4 regions of the Mesorhizobium sp. CA6 genome follow, and region 3 is predicted to be linked to each of the others. Evidence: predicted binding sites of a transcription regulator. Region 3 holds the regulator's gene; each other region holds the start of a gene.

Region 1 (4,240 bases), on a different contig from region 3:
CCCCGCTCGAGCGGCGCCGGCGCTCTTTGCCTGGATTTGCGATATGAAAGCCGTTGTCTGCCGTTCGCCCGGCGAGCTTGTCCTCGAAGACCGCGCCGGGCCCGGCGCACCGCCGCCCGGCTGGGCGCGCGTTGCGGTCAGCCATGTCGGCATCTGCGGAACCGACTACCACATCTTCGAAGGCAAGCACCCGTTTCTGGCCTATCCGCGCATCATGGGCCATGAGGTTGCCGGCACGATCGTCGAGAAGGGCGAAGGCGTCGAGATCAGCGTCGGCGAGCCGGTCGTCATCAATCCCTATCTTTCATGCGGCAAATGCATTGCCTGCCGGCGCGGCAAGCCGAACTGCTGCGTGAAGATCGAGGTGCTGGGCGTCCATCGCGACGGCGCCATGTGCGACGAAATCCTGGTGCCGGCGCAGAACCTCTACCCGACGAACGGCCTGTCGCTGGCCGACGCCGCGGCGGTGGAATTCCTGGCCATCGGCGCGCATGCGGTACGCCGATCGCTCGGGCTGCCCGGCCAGCGCACGCTGGTCATCGGCGCCGGCCCGATCGGCCTCGGCACGGCGATCTTCGCGCGCATTGCCGGGCTGGATGTCAGCCTGCTCGACATGAGCGCCGAACGTCTCGGCTTCGCCGAGAAGCAGCTCGGCTTTGCCCCGCTGGACAGCTCGAAGAGGCCGGCTGCCGAGCTGGTCCAACAGGCAACAGCCGGCGAAGGGTTCGACCTCGTGTTCGACGCGACCGGCAACACCCAGTCCGTGCAGTCGGCCTTCGCCCATGTCGCGCATGGCGGCACGCTGGTGCTGGTCAGCGTCGTCAAGGACGACATCACCTTCTCCGACCCTGAATTCCATAAGCGCGAGATGATGCTGGTCGGCAGCCGCAACGCGCTGAAGGCCGATTTCGACCATGTCGCAGATTCGATCCGCAACGGCGCTGTGCCGTTGAACAAGCTCGTCACCCATCGCACCACGCTCGCCGGAACGCCGCGCGACCTTGCCCGATGGACGCACGAGAAGTCGGGACTGATCAAGGCGGTCATAGAGGTCGGGTGATAACATGACAGGCGGTGAACTCAGCCCGAATTGACGGAGCGCCGCACAGGTCGACCCCCGCTCCGTCTCGGCTTCGCCGAGCCACCTCTCCCCCGGTCGACGGGGGAGAGGAAGAGTGCGAGCCTTGCAGCCAACGCTCTTCAACCGGACACACTGCTTCTCCGGTCGCCAGCGTGCTCCTTTCCTCTCCCTCCGGAGGGGGGAGAGGTGGCTCGGCGAAGCCGAGACGGAGTGGGGGAAGGCGAGCCTCAAACGCCAAGCCGCTGACAAGTAAGCGACCTGACATCAGCGTGAAGCAGATCAATCACGGTCTCGTATAAAACCGGCACTCCCTACAACACCGACAACTTCAGCTCCACCCGCTCCGCGGGAAAGCGCGATTCCGCGAATTGGATCGGCTCACCGTCGAGCGTGACGTTGACGGCGACGGTGACCAGCACGATCGCGCCGGGCTGCAGATCGAGGGCTGCAAGATCGTCTGCGTCGGCATGGCGCGCCGACAGCACGGTCGAATGCCGCAGATAATCGTTGATGCCGAAGCGCTTCAGTGAGGCGGTGATCGATCCCGTTTCCGCCATTGCCGCCTCGATTCCGGCGAAGCGCTTGGCATCGAACCAGGTCGTCGCGCGCGACACCGCATGACCGTCGGCCTCGCCGCGCGTCTCCAGGCGGATGACGGCAGCGCCTTTGGCGATGCCCAGCGCCTCGGCGATGCGCCGGCCGGCCGGCTCGGTCGACGACGACAGCAGCGCGATATGTCGCTCGCTCGTCTGCCCCTGCAGCCCGGTCGAGAAGCGCGTGCGCGCGCCGATCGGATAGGACAGCCGCTTGCGCGACAACACGAAGGTGCCGCGTCCCTGCTCGGCCCTCAGCACGCCTTCCTGCACCAGTGCTGCAATGGCGCTGCGCACCGTGTGGCGGTTGACGCCATAGCGCTCGGCCAGCGCGACTTCAGGCGGCAGCGCCGCATTCTCGGCGAAATCGCCATTGGCGATCGCCTGCAGAATCCTGTCGGCGATCTGCCGCCATAGCGATACGCCGTTGCGCCTCTCGATGCTGCTTGCCAGCCCGGTCATTTCCCCGCCCCCAACGTCATCACCCCTAACTTTTGCACCCGTTGTCATCCACCCGTCATGGACTCCCGATACCAAGTGAGTATAATTTGTATAGTTGTCTATATCAATAGACAAATTTCTCTATGCGAGGAGCGATGCCATGCGAGGACAGGAAGCGCGCGAGCAGGCCGGGCGGAAAGCCTTGATGGCGACGCTGGCGCATGCCGCGGCCGACGAGATCGCCCGCCTGTGGAACGAGTCGGGCCTGCCCTCCGAAGCCGAGCTTTTGCGCGGCCCCGAAACCGGACTGGTGACGGTGCGCGGGCGGATCGGCGGCGGTGGCGCACCGTTCAATGTCGGCGAAGCGACGGTCACCCGCGCCACGGTGCGTCTGCCCTCCGGCCAGGTCGGCCACTCCTATGCGCTCGGCCGCGACAAGGGAAAAGCCAAGCTAGCGGCGATCGCCGACGCGCTGTGGCGGGACCCGGCGCACCGCGAAGCGGTCGAGACAAAGCTCGCCGCGCCCTTGCGCGCAGCGCTTGCCGCGGCGCGCGAGACAAAGCGCGTCGAAACAGCGGCCACGAAAGTGGATTTCTTCACCATGGTGCGCGGAGAAGACTGATGGATATCGCCACGCAATCGATCGATGGCGGCTTCGCAGAGCCGGTCTTCAACGCCCAGGCGGTGTTCCGCGCCATCATGGACGCGATGGCCCGCCCCGGCACCGTCCAGAACCTGCGGCAGCTCGCTCGCCCGCCGGTGCCGCTGTCGGCGACGGCCGGCGCCGTGGCGCTCTCGCTCTGCGACAACGACACGCCGGTCTGGCTCGACCCGCCGCTGCAGACGGAAGCCGCGGTCAAGGCCTGGCTCGGCTTTCACACCGGCGCGCCCTCGGCAAACACGCCGGCCGACGCACATTTCGCCCTGATCGCCAATCCGAAGGAGATGGCGGCGCTCGATGGTTTTGCGCAAGGCACGCAAGAATATCCCGACCGCTCGACGACGCTGATCCTCTTGGTCGACGATCTTGCCTCGGGCCCGTCGCTGCTGCTCGAAGGTCCGGGGATCGAAAAGACGTCGATGATCGCGCCTCCCGGCATGCCGCGCCATTTCGTCGAGCAGTGGAAGCAGAACACCCAGCGTTTCCCGCGCGGCGTCGACATCATTCTGGCGGCGCCCGGCAGCCTCGCCTGCCTGCCGCGCACCACCCGCATCAAGACGATGGAGGCATGACATGTATGTCGCGGTGAAAGGCGGCGAAGCCGCCATTGCCAATGCGCATCGCCTGCTTGCCGACCGCCGCCGCGGCGACCGCTCGGTACCGGCGCTGCGCCTCGACCAGATCGTCGAGCAGCTGGCGCTCGGCGTCGACCGGGTGATGAGCGAAGGCTCGCTCTATGATCGCGAGCTCGCGGCTCTCGCCGTTACCCAGGCGCGCGGCGATATGATCGAGGCGATCTTTCTGGTGCGCGCCTACCGCACCACGCTGCCGCGCTTCGGCTACACCAATCCGGTCGACACCGGCGCCATGCAGGTCGAGCGTCGTGTCTCGGCCACCTACAAGGACCTGCCGGGCGGCCAGGTGCTCGGCCCGACCTTCGACTATACGCACCGCCTGCTCGATCCAGAGCTTGCCGCCGGCGCCGAGGTCGAGATACCGGCGCAGCGTCTGGCCGAGCCGGAGGCCATGCCGCGCGTTTCGGCGATCCTCGCCCATGAAGGCCTGATCGAAGCCGATGGCGAGATGCCGCTTGACCACGTGCCCGGCGACATCACGCGCGAGCCGCTGCAATTCCCGATGGCGCGCGACATCCGCCTGCAGGCGTTGTCGCGCGGCGACGAAGGTTTTCTGCTGGCGCTCGGCTATTCGACGCAGCGCGGCTACGCCCGCAACCATCCCTTTGTCGGCGAGATACGCATCGGCGAGGTCGAGCTGGAGCTCGACGTGCCGGAGCTGCCCTTCGCCGTGCCGCTCGGCTCCATCCGCGTCACCGAATGCCAGATGGTCAACCAGTTCAAGGGCTCGGCCAAGGCGCCGCCGCAGTTCACGCGCGGCTACGGCCTGGTCTTCGGCCAGAGCGAGCGCAAGGCGATGGCGATGGCGCTGTGCGACCGGGCGCTGCGC
Region 2 (4,240 bases), on a different contig from region 3:
CGCGTCCGCCAGGATTCGCTCTTTCGTCGCGTCATCGAGGTCGCCGGCGATCTCCAGTTTGACGATGAATGTCTCGACCCGCGAGGGCTCGTCCGTCGCCTTCTCGCCGCTGACATCCGCCCTCACCTCGCCGAGCCGGTCGGCGACGCCGAGGCGGGTGGCGGCGATGCGGGCGCTGAGCACCATGCAGGCGGCCAAAGAGGCATGGAGCAGGTCGAGCGGGCTGAAGCCGGGCGCGCTGACCTGCGTGACCACATCGACCGTGCCACCGGTCGGCGTCGTGATCACCGGCAGCCCGCCCGGCGGCAGGACGGCGAGCGCGCCGGCATTGCGGGTTCTGATCTTGAGGTCCGTCATCGTGCTTCCTTCGTTCTGCTCAGCAGCTCGGTTGGTCTGCTTGGCTCAGCTGGCTCAGAGATGTTGCCAGATCACCTTGAGCGGCGAGCCAATCGCCTGCTCAATCCTTCGCAGTTCCTCGGCGCCGAGGGTGGTCGCGCCAGGATTGACGACTGTAAGCGAGCACATACCGAACGCGGCAGGCCATACGTAGCGGAGATCGTTGAGCGACGTGGATTTGCTACAACAAGGCGTCACGATAGCGAGGTCGCTAAAATCCGAAACGGCTGCCTGATCCATGGCATTGCCCCACCAATCCTCCAGTTCGCTCCCGCAGAAGGCGCAGTGGACGCTTTCCGTATTCGCGCCTGCATCGAAGAAGGTCACTGCTTCCTTGTATTCGATTCCGACATGCTCGGCTTGGGGGAACAGTCCGCGCACCAAGTTGGCAGCCTCTTCCGCCGCCGTCTTATCGGGACGCCAGTATGGATCGTCAGGAACCATGTGCAGATAATTGTCGGACATAGCACCTTGTGTGGCAGGGGGACCGATCGTGGCAAGTACCCTTGCGATGCCGCAACAAAAAAAGGCCCGCCGGAGCGGGCCTTTTGCAAGAAGGGCTTCGACGATTACTTCGTCAGATCGAGCGCTGCCGTCAGATCGCCCATCGGCGGCTGGTCGTGGTTGCGCAGCGCCTTGTCGCGGGCGACGATGCCGGGCAGCACAGGCAGGTCGTAGCGGGCGGTGATGAAACGCAGGATCGAGGTCGTGTCGTACTGCGTGTGATCGACCATCCCCATCTTCGCATAGGGCGAGATGATGAAGGCCGGGATGCGGTTGCCCGGGCCCCAGCGATCGGCCTTGGGCGGCGCGACATGATCCCAGAAGCCGCCATTCTCGTCATAGGTGACGACCACCAGCATATGCGCCCATTGCGGGCTCTTCTCCAGATGCGCGACGAGGTCGGCCAGGTGCTGGTCGCCGGAGGTCACGTCGGCATAGCCGGCATGTTCGTTGAGGTTGCCCTGCGGCTTGTAGAAAGAGACCGCCGGCAGCTTGCCGTCATCGATCGCCTTGATGAACTCAGTGCCGCCGAGCCCGCCGTCTTTGAGGTGCTCGGCCCGCGCGGCCGTGCCCGGCGCATAAGCCGCGAAATAGTTGAAGGGCTGGTGGTGGAACTGGAAGTTCGGCACGGGCGTCGCGTTCTTGCCGTCGAGCGCCGCCTGCCAGGCGCCCGAATACCACGCCCAGGAAATGCCCTTGAGCGACAGCAGATCGCCGATGGTGATCTCGTGCTGCGGCGGCAGCGTGGTCGGCTGTGCCGGATCGGCCAGCGCCTTGTCGCCACCCTCGGCCGGCTTGTTGGCGCTTGGCTGGTAAGGCGGCTGCATGGTGTTGACGGCGTAGAAGTCGGGCGTGATGGCGCCGTCATTGGCGAATTTCGGCACGCCGCCCAGCGCCGAGGGCGGCGAATTGTCGGCCGGTTTCAGCGTCACGCCATCCGGCTCTACGACGGCAATCTGGGCCTTCACCGGGCTGGTGTCGGCATTCGGATAGTAAGGCACGCAGGCGCAGGCCAGCATGAAATGGTTGAGGAAAGAGCCGCCGAAGGCGCCCTGGAAGAAATTGTCCGCCAGCACGTGTTTTTTGGCGATCGCCCACATCGGCAGGATCGAGCCGTCATAATGGCCCATCACCAGCGCGCCGGAATCGGCCCAGGCGACGAACTTGTCGTTCCGGCCGCCGTCGATCTGCATCTGCTCCTGATAGAAACGATGCCACAGATCATGGGTGATGACGCCGGTATTCTCGTTGAAGCCCTTGGGATCGTCGATGGCGAATGTCGCATTGGGCAGATGCGCGCTCTGCGCCTCCGTCACCGCCGGCGTGACGCCCTTGCCGGTCAGTCCGCCCCAGGCCGGCGGCAGTTCGGCAAGCGGCTTGCCGTCGCGGTCGAGCTGGCGCGCCTGGTCGGGCGAAACGTTGGCCAGACCGTTGGCGCCGGGGAAGCCGCCATAAAGGTTATCGAAGCTGCGGTTCTCGGCGTAGATGACGACGACGGTGTCGATCTTGTCGTAACCGGCAGGCGCCGCTTGGGCAGCGGCAGAGAGCGATGCCAGCGCCGTGGAGGCGAGGCAAAGGGAGAGAAAGGACCGGATCATTGGAAAATGCCTCGTGGCTGGGAATGGCTGGAGGACGGCAATGCAGGAACGCAACTGCATCAATGCCCAGCTACTTCGACGCCTTGTCACCTTTGTGACAGTTCGGCCCCGGCCGAACACGGTTTCGTGAGCGGGAAGACCGGTCATCAATCCGTTGCACTCGATCCTTACGCCGCCAAAGAAACCGGGCGAACAAATCAGGGATATCGCCGAAGACGATGGGACGTCGGAAAAATCACGCGATCGCCATTGCAGCGGCCATGATCGTGGCCTCCACCGCGCCCGCCAACACCGAGGAGCCATCCGGTGTCCATCCCGGCCCGATGACGCGCCAGGAAGCCTTCGCCCGCGCCGAGGCGCTGACGGCGCTGGGGCGACAGATGTTCTTCGACCCGTCGCTCTCGGCCTCGGGCAAGCAGGCCTGCTCATCCTGCCACGATCCCAACCATGCTTTCGGGCCGGCCTCGGCGGCGCCGGTCGAAATGGGCGGAGCCAATCTTGACCAGCCCGGCGTTCGCGCCGTGCCGTCGCTGCGCTACCTGCAGGCGGCGCCCGCCTTCACCGAGCATTTCTATGACTCCGAGGATGAAGGCGACGAAAGCGTCGACAATGGCCCGACCGGCGGCCTGACCTGGGACGGCCGCGCCGACCACGGCAAGGACCAGGCGAGAATCCCGCTGCTGTCGTCCTTGGAGATGGGCAACAAGGACGCGGCCCAGGTGGTCGCCAGCCTGCGCAACTCGCCTTATGCCGGCGCCTTCAAGGCAGCCTTCGGCGCCGATGTCTTCGACCATCCGCAAGACGCCTTCGACGCCGCTGTGGAAGCGCTCGGCACCTTCGAGCAGAGCAGCGCCGATTTCTATCCCTATTCCAGCCGCTACGACGCCTTCCTTGCCGGCAAGGCGCAGCTCTCCGCGCAGGAATTGCGCGGCCGCATGCTGTTCGAGGACGCAGCGAAGGGCAATTGCGCGAGCTGTCATCTCAGCGAACCGGCCAATGACGGCGAGCCGCCGCAATTCACCGATTACGGCCTGATCGCGATTGCCGTGCCGCGCAACCCGGCGATCCCCGCCAATGCCGATCCCAATTATGTCGACCTCGGCCTGTGCGGACCGCTGCGCACCGATTTCAAAGGCCGCGCCGAATATTGCGGCCTGTTCAAGACGCCGACGCTGCGCAACGTTGCCTTGCGGAAAAGCTTCTTCCACAACGGCTATTTCCACACGCTGCGCGACGCGGTCGCCTTCTACGCCAGCCGCGATACGGATCCCGGGCGCTGGTATCCGAAGAAGACCGACGGCACGGTCGACAAATTCAACGACCTGCCAAAGGCTTACTGGGGAAACCTCAACACAGATCCGCCCTTCAACGGCAAAAAGCCCGGCGACAAGCCGGCGCTGACCGACGCCGAGATCGACGACATCGTCGCCTTCCTCGGCACGCTGACCGACGCCGACCAGGCCGGGCAGTAGGAAAAGCCGCCAAGGAGATTGGTGGCTTGCAGCCGCAGCGGTGCTATCCACCGTAAATGTGTGCCAATGTGAACCACGTCATAGGAACGCCAAGTCGCGCCTGCTATATTGCCCATCTCTTCACAGATGGAGTCTCCGATGAGGTTCGTCCCGGTGCAGGAGCCGCCTGGCAGCAGCTGGACGGTGTTCGATGCGGCCAATGGCGCGCCGGCCGAATATGCCGGCCGGGTGCTTATCGGCCTGACATCGTACGAAGCCCGCTGGTTTGCC
Region 3 (4,240 bases):
ATCGATTATGCCGGTCAGGTTGTTGCCGAGGAGCAGCAGCGCCTGGACACGCTTGTCATGCCCCGCGACGAGCTGATCGGCGAATGCGTGGCGATCGTGCGGCGCCGGCTGCAGGATCCCGACCTCGACGTTGGCAGCGTCGCCCGCATCGCCATGGGCATTCAGGGCATCACCGATTCTAATGCACGCGCCATGCTCTGGTCGCCGATAACGCCGCTGACCGACATTCCTTTCGCCGACATCCTAGAGAAGGAGTTCGGCATCTCCGCCACCATGGAGAACGACTGCAACATGATGGCGGTGGCGCTGCAATGGCGCGACCCGGAGCGCTATCGTGACGACTTCATCGCCATCCTGTTGTCGCACGGCATCGGCATGGGTCTCGTGCTCAAAGGTGCGCTGTTCACCGGCACGCATTCCTCCGGCGGCGAGTTCGGCCACATGATCCACCGCCCGGGCGGGGCGCTTTGCCGCTGCGGCCGCCGCGGCTGCGTCGAGGCATATGCCGGCAATTACGCGATCTGGCGCAGCGCCATGAAAATGAGCGAGGACGCCGAGCCGGTCGACGTCGGCGACGCCGACATGCGGGCCCTTGCCGCGAAGGCGCGCGAGAGGGACGGCCCCGAACGGAAGGCTTACCGCCGGGCCGGCGAAGCGCTTGGTTTCAGTCTCGGCAGCCTGTTCGCCCTCATCGACCCGGCGCCCGTCGCAATGGTCGGCGTCAGCGCGGCCGCCTTCGACCTGATCGAGCCGGCGCTGCGCGAGGCGATCGCCCAGACGGCCGGCGGCCAGCACTCCGAATCGATCTCCTTCGACACCGAGCCGAACGAGTTGCCGCTGATCCGCGAAGGCTGCGCCATGCGCGCGCTGACCTTCGTCGACCAGGAGATTTTCGCGCCGGGAGGCCAGGCAAGAGCGGGGACGGGAAAGAACGTGGCCTGAGGCAGCCTTGAAGAGGTCCGGGGACAGCAGCAGACGCTTGAAATTAGCGAAGGGAAGGCCCCGCAGCTTCGTCATTCCAGGGCGGAGCAGGAGCGAAGCTCCGTCGCGGAGACCCTGGAATCCATGCCGCTACCTCACGCGTCGAGCGCAGCGGCACAGAATTCTGGACTGTCGCAACGCATCGACATCACGGAATGGATCCTCGGGTCTGCGCTGCGTCGCTGCGCTCCTTGCTCCGCCCGTGGATGACGAAGCACAAGCGTCTCGACTAATCGCCAATGCACGCGATCCGATGCTGGAGACAGAATCCGTCAGCGGCTCGGCGCCTTACTCCTAATCTTCCCTGATCGCGTAACCAGCCCCACGGATGGTGCGGATGACATCCGGCATGCGGCCGTTGTTGACCGCCTTGCGCAGGCGGCCGACATGGACGTCGACGGTGCGTTCGTCGATATAGATCGTCTCGCCCCACACATTGTCGAGCAGCTGGCTGCGCGAGAACACCCGGCCGGGATGACGCATCATGAATTCCAGCAGCCGGAACTCGGTCGGGCCGAGCCTGATCTCGCTCTTCTTGCGGTAGACACGGTGCGACTCGCGGTCGAGCACGATGTCGCCGACCTTGAGCACGCTGGACAGCACCTCCGGCTTGGCGCGGCGCAGCAGTGCCTTGACGCGCGCCATGAACTCCGGCGTCGAGAACGGCTTGACCAGATAGTCGTCGGCGCCGGTCGAAAGGCCGCGCACGCGGTCGCTTTCCTCGCCCCGCGCCGTCAGCATGATGATCGGCAGCCGCTCGGTCTCGGGCCGCATCCTGAGGCGCCGGCAGAGCTCGATGCCGGAAACCGCCGGCACCATCCAGTCGAGCACGAGCAGGTCGGGAACGTTTTCCTGAAGGCGGATTTCGGCCTCGTCGCCGCGGGTCACCACTTCGACCTGGTAACCCTCGGATTCGAGATTGTAGCGGAGCAGCACCCCAAGCGGCTCCTCGTCCTCCACCACCATGATGCGTGGCGCGATCATTGGCAGATACCCTTCGTCAGGCCGCCGGCGCCGACATTGTCGTCTCGTCCTGCTTGGGACGATTCGCGGGCAATTGCGTGCCGGTCAGCACATAATAGGCGTTCTCGGCAATGTTGGTCACATGGTCGCCGATGCGCTCGAGATTCTTGGCGCAGAACAGAAGATGCGTGCAGGCGGTGATGTTGCGCGGGTCTTCCATCATGTAGGTCAGGAGCTCCCGGAAGACGGATGTGTATTTGACGTCGATGCGCTCGTCGTCGTTGCGAAGCTTGGCCAGCGCCGTGGCGTCGCCCACCGTATATTCCTGGATCACGGCCTGGACCTGGATCAGCACCAGCTGCGCCATGGAATCGATCGAATGCGTGAGGTCGCGCGGCGCGGCGCTGACGCCGACCGAGCCGACGCGCTTGGCGATGTTCTTGGCGAGGTCGCCGATGCGCTCGAGGTCGCCCGCCATGCGGATCGAGCCGACCACGTTGCGCAGGTCGTCGGCCATCGGCTGGCGCTTGGCGATCAGCGTGATGGCACGGTCGTCGAGCTCGCGCTGGCGCGCGTCCATGATGGCATCGTCGGAAACGACGCGCTGCGCCATGGCATTGTCGGTCTCGAGCAGGGCCTTGGTCGAAGCGCCGACCATGGAGGCTGCGAGATCGCCCATGTCGTTGATGAGCCGGCTGATCTGCCTCAGATCCTCGTCGAAGGAAGCGACGGTATGTTCGGCCATGATGATGTCCTCGTATGAGCTCAGCCGAAGCGGCCGGTGATGTAGTCCTGCGTGCGCTTTTCGCGGGGCGAGGTGAAGATCTTCTCGGTCCGGTCGAACTCCACCAGCTCGCCCAGATACATGAACGCGGTCTGCCGCGACACGCGCGCCGCCTGCTGCATGTTGTGGGTGACGATGACGATCGTGTAGTCGGCCTGCAGCTCGTCGATCAGTTCCTCGATCTTGGCGGTCGACAGCGGATCGAGCGCCGAGGCCGGCTCGTCGAGCAGGATGACCTCGGGCTTCACCGCAACGGTACGGGCGATGCACAGGCGCTGCTGCTGGCCGCCCGAGAGGCTGAGGCCGCTGGCGTTGAGCTTGTCCTTGACCTCGTTCCAGAGTGCTGCGCGCTTCAGCGCCTGCTCGACGCGGCTGTCCATCTCGGCCTTGCTGATCTTCTCATAGAGCCTGACGCCGAAAGCGATGTTCTCGTAGATCGACATCGGGAACGGCGTCGGCTTCTGGAACACCATGCCGATCTTGGTGCGCAGCAGGTTGAGGTCCTGCGAGCGGTCGAGGATGTTCTTGCCGTCGAGCAGCACCTGGCCCTCGGCGCTCTGTTTCGGATAGAGCTCGTAGATGCGGTTGAGCACGCGCAGCAGCGTCGACTTCCCGCAGCCCGACGGGCCGATGAAGGCGGTCACGCTGCGCTCGGGCAGGGACAGGTTGATGTCCTTCAGCGCCTTCGACTGGCCATAGTAGAAATTGAGGTTCTTGACCTCGATCTTGGCCTTCTCGACGGTCGTATCGGCTGCGTTCAGGTCGGTGGACAACATCGGTTTCATCTGTCCTCTCTGCGTCCGGTTAGGCTGCGGGCGATGATGCTCAGCCCGAGAACCGTCAGGGTGATTATGAGTGCGCCCGTCCAGGCCAGTTGCTGCCATTCCTCGTAGGGGCTGAGAGCGAACTGGAAGATGGTTACCGGCAGGCTGGCCATCGGCGCATTGAGATTGCTCGACCAGAACTGGTTGTTGAGCGCGGTGAAGAGAAGCGGCGCCGTCTCGCCGGAGATGCGGGCGATCGCCAAAAGGATGCCGGTGACGATGCCGGAGAGCGCCGCGCGATAGGCAACCGAGCGGATCACTACCCAGCGCGGTGCTCCGATGGCGGTGCCTGCTTCGCGCAGCGCGTTGGGCACAAGGTTCAGCATGTCCTCGGTGGTGCGCACCACGACGGGGATCACCAGGATCGACAGCGCGACCGCGCCGGCAATCGCCGAGAAGTGCCCCATCGGCCGCACCATCAGCTCGTAGACGAACAGGCCGATGATGATGGAAGGCGCCGACAAGAGGATGTCGTTGATGAAGCGCACCACCGTCGTAAGCTTCGAGAAGCGTCCGTATTCGGCCATGTAGGTGCCGGCCAGCACGCCGATCGGCGTGCCGACGACGATACCGATGATCGTCATGACGATGCTGCCGTAGATGGCATTGAGCAGGCCGCCGGCATCGCCGGGCGGCGGCGTCATTTCCGTGAACACGGAGAGCGACACCCCGGAGAGCCCCTTGTAGA
Region 4 (4,240 bases), on a different contig from region 3:
ACCCAGGCCTCGAAGCCGCCTTCCAGCGATTCCGCCGGAATATCTTCGTGGCGCAGCCACGCGGCAACGCCTTGCGAGAGTTTCTGCCCCCTCTGGCAGATCACGACGACTTTGCGTCCCGAAAATTCCGACGCCCAGCTTGAGACAGTCCTGAAATCGCGCCGGCATGAAGCCGGCAACAGGCGCGGATCGGCTTCATAGTCCTCGTCGATGCGCACATCGACCAGGCAAGGCGCATCGGGCAAGCCGACGAGACGGGAAAGCTGCGGAACGGTGATTGCGGTTGTTGACGGCATAGCGTCCACCTCCTGAGCAAAGAGAGTTTGGACGCGATCGTTGGGCTGACGCCTCACGGGGTCGTCGCGGAGAACCCCTTGCCGGAATGCTGGAACGATCGCCGCCGATTGTCAAGGAAGGTGTTGCCTCCGACCGCCTCGTTTTGCGATCGCCGTTGCGCTTACTGCGCCGTCCAGCCGCCATCCATCGGCAGGGTCGTGCCGGTCATCTGCCTGGCGGCGTCCGAGCACAGGAACAAAGTCAGCGCCGCCAGCTCCTCGACGGTGACGAATTCCTTGGTCGGCTGCGCCGCAAGCAGCACGTCGTGCTTGACCTGCTCCTCGGTCATGCCGCGCGCCTTCATCGTGTCGGGAATCTGCTTCTCGACCAGCGGCGTCCAGACATAGCCAGGCGCGATCGCATTTACGGTGATGCCGTCCTGCGCCACTTCCAGCGCCACCGTCTTGGTCAGGCCGGCGATGCCGTGCTTGGCCGAGACATAGGCCGACTTGAACGGCGAGGCGACCAGCGCATGGGCCGAAGCCGTGTTGATGATGCGGCCCCATTTGCGGCTCTTCATGCCGGGCACCGCCGCCTTGATGGCGTAGAAGGCGGCCAGAAGGTTGATGCGGATGATGGCTTCCCACTTGTCGTCGGGAAATTCCTCGATCGGCGCGACATGCTGGATGCCGGCATTGTTGACCAGGATGTCGAGGCTGCCGAACGCCGCCTCGGCCTCGTGGATCATGGCGGTGACGGCGGCGCCGTCCATCATGTTGGCGTCCGAATAGCGGCACTTGACGCCGAAATCCTTTTCGATGCCGGCCCGCTCCTGCTCGATCGCCGCCGCGTCGCCCAAGCCGTTGATGGTGATGTTGGCGCCCTCTGCGGCGAAGGCACGGGCGATTGCAAGGCCGATGCCGCTGGTCGAGCCGGTGACGAGCGCATTCTTCGAAGACAGGGAACCCATGGGAGATCTCGCAAGAGGTGGGAGGGACTTATCAATGCAACGAGTCAGGAGAGCAGATAGTTGGTGCAGTGCAGCACGACAATGGCACGGCCATGTGTCGGCTCGATTACAGCGCGGCAGCGCCATTTTGCCGGCTCCGTGGCGGCGTGTCGCCGGGCTGACACGGCACTGTCATGCTGCCATGCAACATATTTGCCAGCGCATTCGCGCGGGTCATTTCAAACCTTACTGGGGCACCAGCCATGGAAATCGCCGATGTTGTGAAGCGCGCCTATGCCATGCCGCTCACCAACCCGTCCTTCCCGCCCGGCCCTTATCGTTTCTTCGACCGCGAATACATCATCATCACCTACCGCACGACGCGCGAGGCGCTGGAAGCCGTCGTGCCGGCGCCGCTCGAGATCGACGAGCCGCTGGTCAAATACGAATTCATCCGCATGCCGGACTCGACCGGTTTCGGCGACTACACCGAGACCGGCCAGGTCATCCCGGTGCGCTACAAGGGCCAGCACGGCGGCTACGTGCATTCCATGTACCTCGACGACGACGCGCCGATCGCCGGCGGCCGCGAGCTCTGGGGTTTTCCGAAAAAGCTCGCCAATCCCAAGATCGTGCATGAGGGCGAGGTGGTGGTCGGCACGCTGCATTATGGCACCGTTCTGTGCGCCACCGGAACCATGGGCTACAAGCACCGCGAAGCCGACCACGACCAGGTGCTCGCCTCGCTCGCCGCGCCCAACTTCCTTATCAAGATCATCCCGCATGTCGACGGCAGCCCACGCATCTGCGAGCTGGTCCGTTACTACCTCACCGACATCACGCTGAAGGAAGCCTGGACGGCGCCCGCCGCGCTCGACCTTCGGCCACATGTCATGGCCGATGTCGCCAAGTTGCCGGTGCTCGACATCGTCTCGGCCGTTCACTTCACCGCCGATCTGACGCTGGGTCTCGGCGAAGTCGTGCATGATTATCTCGCGGACCGCGGCCGATCGGCTGCCGGCGCGAAGGAACTGGAGAAAGCCGGTGCTTGAGCGTGCCCGCAACAAGGCGGCCGCCGCCACCATCCAGGAAATCACTGCGCAATATGACCGCATCGCCCTGGTCTTCCAGGGCGGCGGTGCGCTCGGCGCCTATCAGGCAGGGGTCTATCAGGCGCTTGCCGATGCCGGCTGCGAGCCGACCTGGCTTTCCGGCGTCTCGATCGGCGCCATCAACGCCTCGATCATCGCCGGCAACGAGCCGAGCCGCCGCCTGCAGCGGCTGGAGCAGTTCTGGCAGACGATCTCGGGTCGTAAGATCTGGGCCTATACGCCGGAAGGCGACATCTATCGGGACATCCGCAACCAGACCTCGTCATTGATGACCATGACGATGGGCCAGCCCGGCTTCTTCAAGCCGCGCAATCCCAACCCCTGGTTCCAACTGGCGGGAGCGGAAGGCGCCACAAGCTTCTACGACACCGCCGAGCTCAAGGACACGCTGGAAAGCCTGATCGACTTCGACGTGCTGAACGACGGCAGGAAGCGCTTGAGCGTCGGCGCGGTCAATGTCAGGACCGGCAACTTCGTCTATTTCGACACCGACAAGGTGCGCATCGGGCCGGAGCACATCATGGCGAGCGGCGCGCTGCCGCCGGCCTTCCCCTCGATCCGCATCGAAGGCGAGTATTACTGGGACGGCGGCATCGTTTCCAACACGCCGCTGCAATATCTGCTCGACCAGGAGGAGGACCGCTCCTCGCTGGTGTTCCAGGTCGATCTGTTCAGCGCCCGCGGCGTGCTGCCGCGCGGCTTGGCCGACGTCCTGTCGCGCCACAAGGACATCATGTATTCCAGCCGCACGCGCCAGAATACGGACAACTTCCAGCGCATCCATGCGCTCAAGATGAAGCTGCTCGACGCGCTGAAGCGCGTGCCGCCGGACCAGCTCAAAGACGGCGAGAAGGAACTGATGGCCGACTATTCCGACGCCGGCGTGGTCAACATCGTCCACCTGATCTATCAGCACAAAGGCTATGAAGGCCACGCCAAGGACTACGAGTTTTCCGGTACCTCGATGCGCGAGCATTGGGAGATGGGCCTGGAAGACACCGAGCGCACGTTGCGGCACAAGAAGTGGCTGATGCTGCCCGACAATGCCGACGGCGTCACCATCCACGACCTGCATCGCGAAGACCCGACCTGATATTTGCATCCGCCACAAGCGGAGCAATCTCGGGAAAAAGTCACGACGGTCGCTCGCCTGGGAGCCCGTAAAACTGTGAAGCACTGCTTCATAGCCCATCAACATTGTCGCGGATAGCCGCTTGCGGAGAGCGGGCTTACATCTGGGCGTCAGCAAAATGCGCTGGGCTCAATGGAGTACCGCCGATGACCGCAGAAGCTGTTCCCCCTGCCGTCGTTCCATTGCGTGACGCCTGGCGAGGCCTGCTGTGGTTTGTGCCGCTCACAACGCTCTGGCTACTCTTGATCTATCGTTGGCCGGCGATCCCGGAGAGCGGCGTTCCGACCACGTTCCACCAGCTCGCGGCCCATGGGCTCATCGCCCTGGGATTGTGGCTCGGCCTCGAACATACGAGCCTGACACCGGGTCAACGTCGCGCGACTTGGTTGGCGATCATGATCCCGGATACGCTGTGGTTCGCCGTCGCTTGGAGCGCCGCGATCAATGGCATCTTCCATCCGGATGCCACGGCTTTACCGGCGTTGCCATCGGCTATCTTCCTGCCGGTGTCATCGGTGCGCCGCTGTTGCTGTTCTCCAGGCGGGTCGGGCAGGTGCTCGATGCAATGCCGGCGAGCTGGCTCGTCGCGGTTCAGCTCTACCGCGTATTCGGCAGTTGGGCGCTCGCGGCGTGGCTGCATGGTGCGCTGCCCGGCGTATTCGCGGTGCCGGCAGGCGTCGGCGACGTGCTGACAGGGCTGTTCGCATTGCCTGCGGCGATCGCGGTGGCTACCGGCACAGCCGGGGGCTGGAGGGCAGCAATTCTCTGGAA

The links. Region 3 encodes PhoB, which activates phosphate uptake and scavenging genes when phosphate is short. Its sites were predicted from a motif close to TGTCATNNANCTGTCAT; they were not measured.
Region 1: a site for PhoB is predicted at 2,179-2,195, ahead of phnF (phosphonate metabolism transcriptional regulator PhnF). Genes of this name have one in related genera too.
Region 2: a site for PhoB is predicted at 2,640-2,656, ahead of LB526_RS11525 (acid phosphatase). Genes of this name have one in related genera too.
Region 4: a site for PhoB is predicted at 1,341-1,357, ahead of LB526_RS23415 (acetoacetate decarboxylase). Genes of this name have one in related genera too.

Annotation. Positions count from the first base shown of each region.
Region 1 covers NZ_JAIUHI010000028.1:12,055-16,294, forward strand. The annotation lists gene LB526_RS28080 (zinc-binding alcohol dehydrogenase family protein) at 44-1,060, shown strand; gene phnF (phosphonate metabolism transcriptional regulator PhnF) at 1,393-2,136, opposite strand; gene phnG (phosphonate C-P lyase system protein PhnG) at 2,276-2,737, shown strand; gene phnH (phosphonate C-P lyase system protein PhnH) at 2,737-3,348, shown strand; gene LB526_RS28100 (carbon-phosphorus lyase complex subunit PhnI) at 3,350-4,240, shown strand, end outside.
Region 2 covers NZ_JAIUHI010000006.1:222,835-227,074, reverse strand. The annotation lists gene LB526_RS11535 (OsmC family protein) at 1-357, opposite strand, end outside; gene LB526_RS11530 (hypothetical protein) at 412-861, opposite strand; gene LB526_RS11525 (acid phosphatase) at 966-2,498, opposite strand; gene LB526_RS11520 (cytochrome-c peroxidase) at 2,759-3,970, shown strand; gene LB526_RS11515 (hypothetical protein) at 4,109-4,240, shown strand, end outside.
Region 3 covers NZ_JAIUHI010000007.1:16,977-21,216, forward strand. The annotation lists gene LB526_RS12105 (ROK family protein) at 1-942, shown strand, start outside; gene phoB (phosphate regulon transcriptional regulator PhoB) at 1,276-1,965, opposite strand; gene phoU (phosphate signaling complex protein PhoU) at 1,982-2,689, opposite strand; gene pstB (phosphate ABC transporter ATP-binding protein PstB) at 2,710-3,513, opposite strand; gene pstA (phosphate ABC transporter permease PstA) at 3,510-4,240, opposite strand, start outside.
Region 4 covers NZ_JAIUHI010000017.1:33,356-37,595, reverse strand. The annotation lists gene LB526_RS23425 (chromate resistance protein ChrB domain-containing protein) at 1-296, opposite strand, end outside; gene LB526_RS23420 (3-hydroxybutyrate dehydrogenase) at 458-1,246, opposite strand; gene LB526_RS23415 (acetoacetate decarboxylase) at 1,489-2,277, shown strand; gene LB526_RS23410 (patatin-like phospholipase family protein) at 2,270-3,430, shown strand; gene LB526_RS23405 (hypothetical protein) at 3,897-4,240, shown strand, end outside.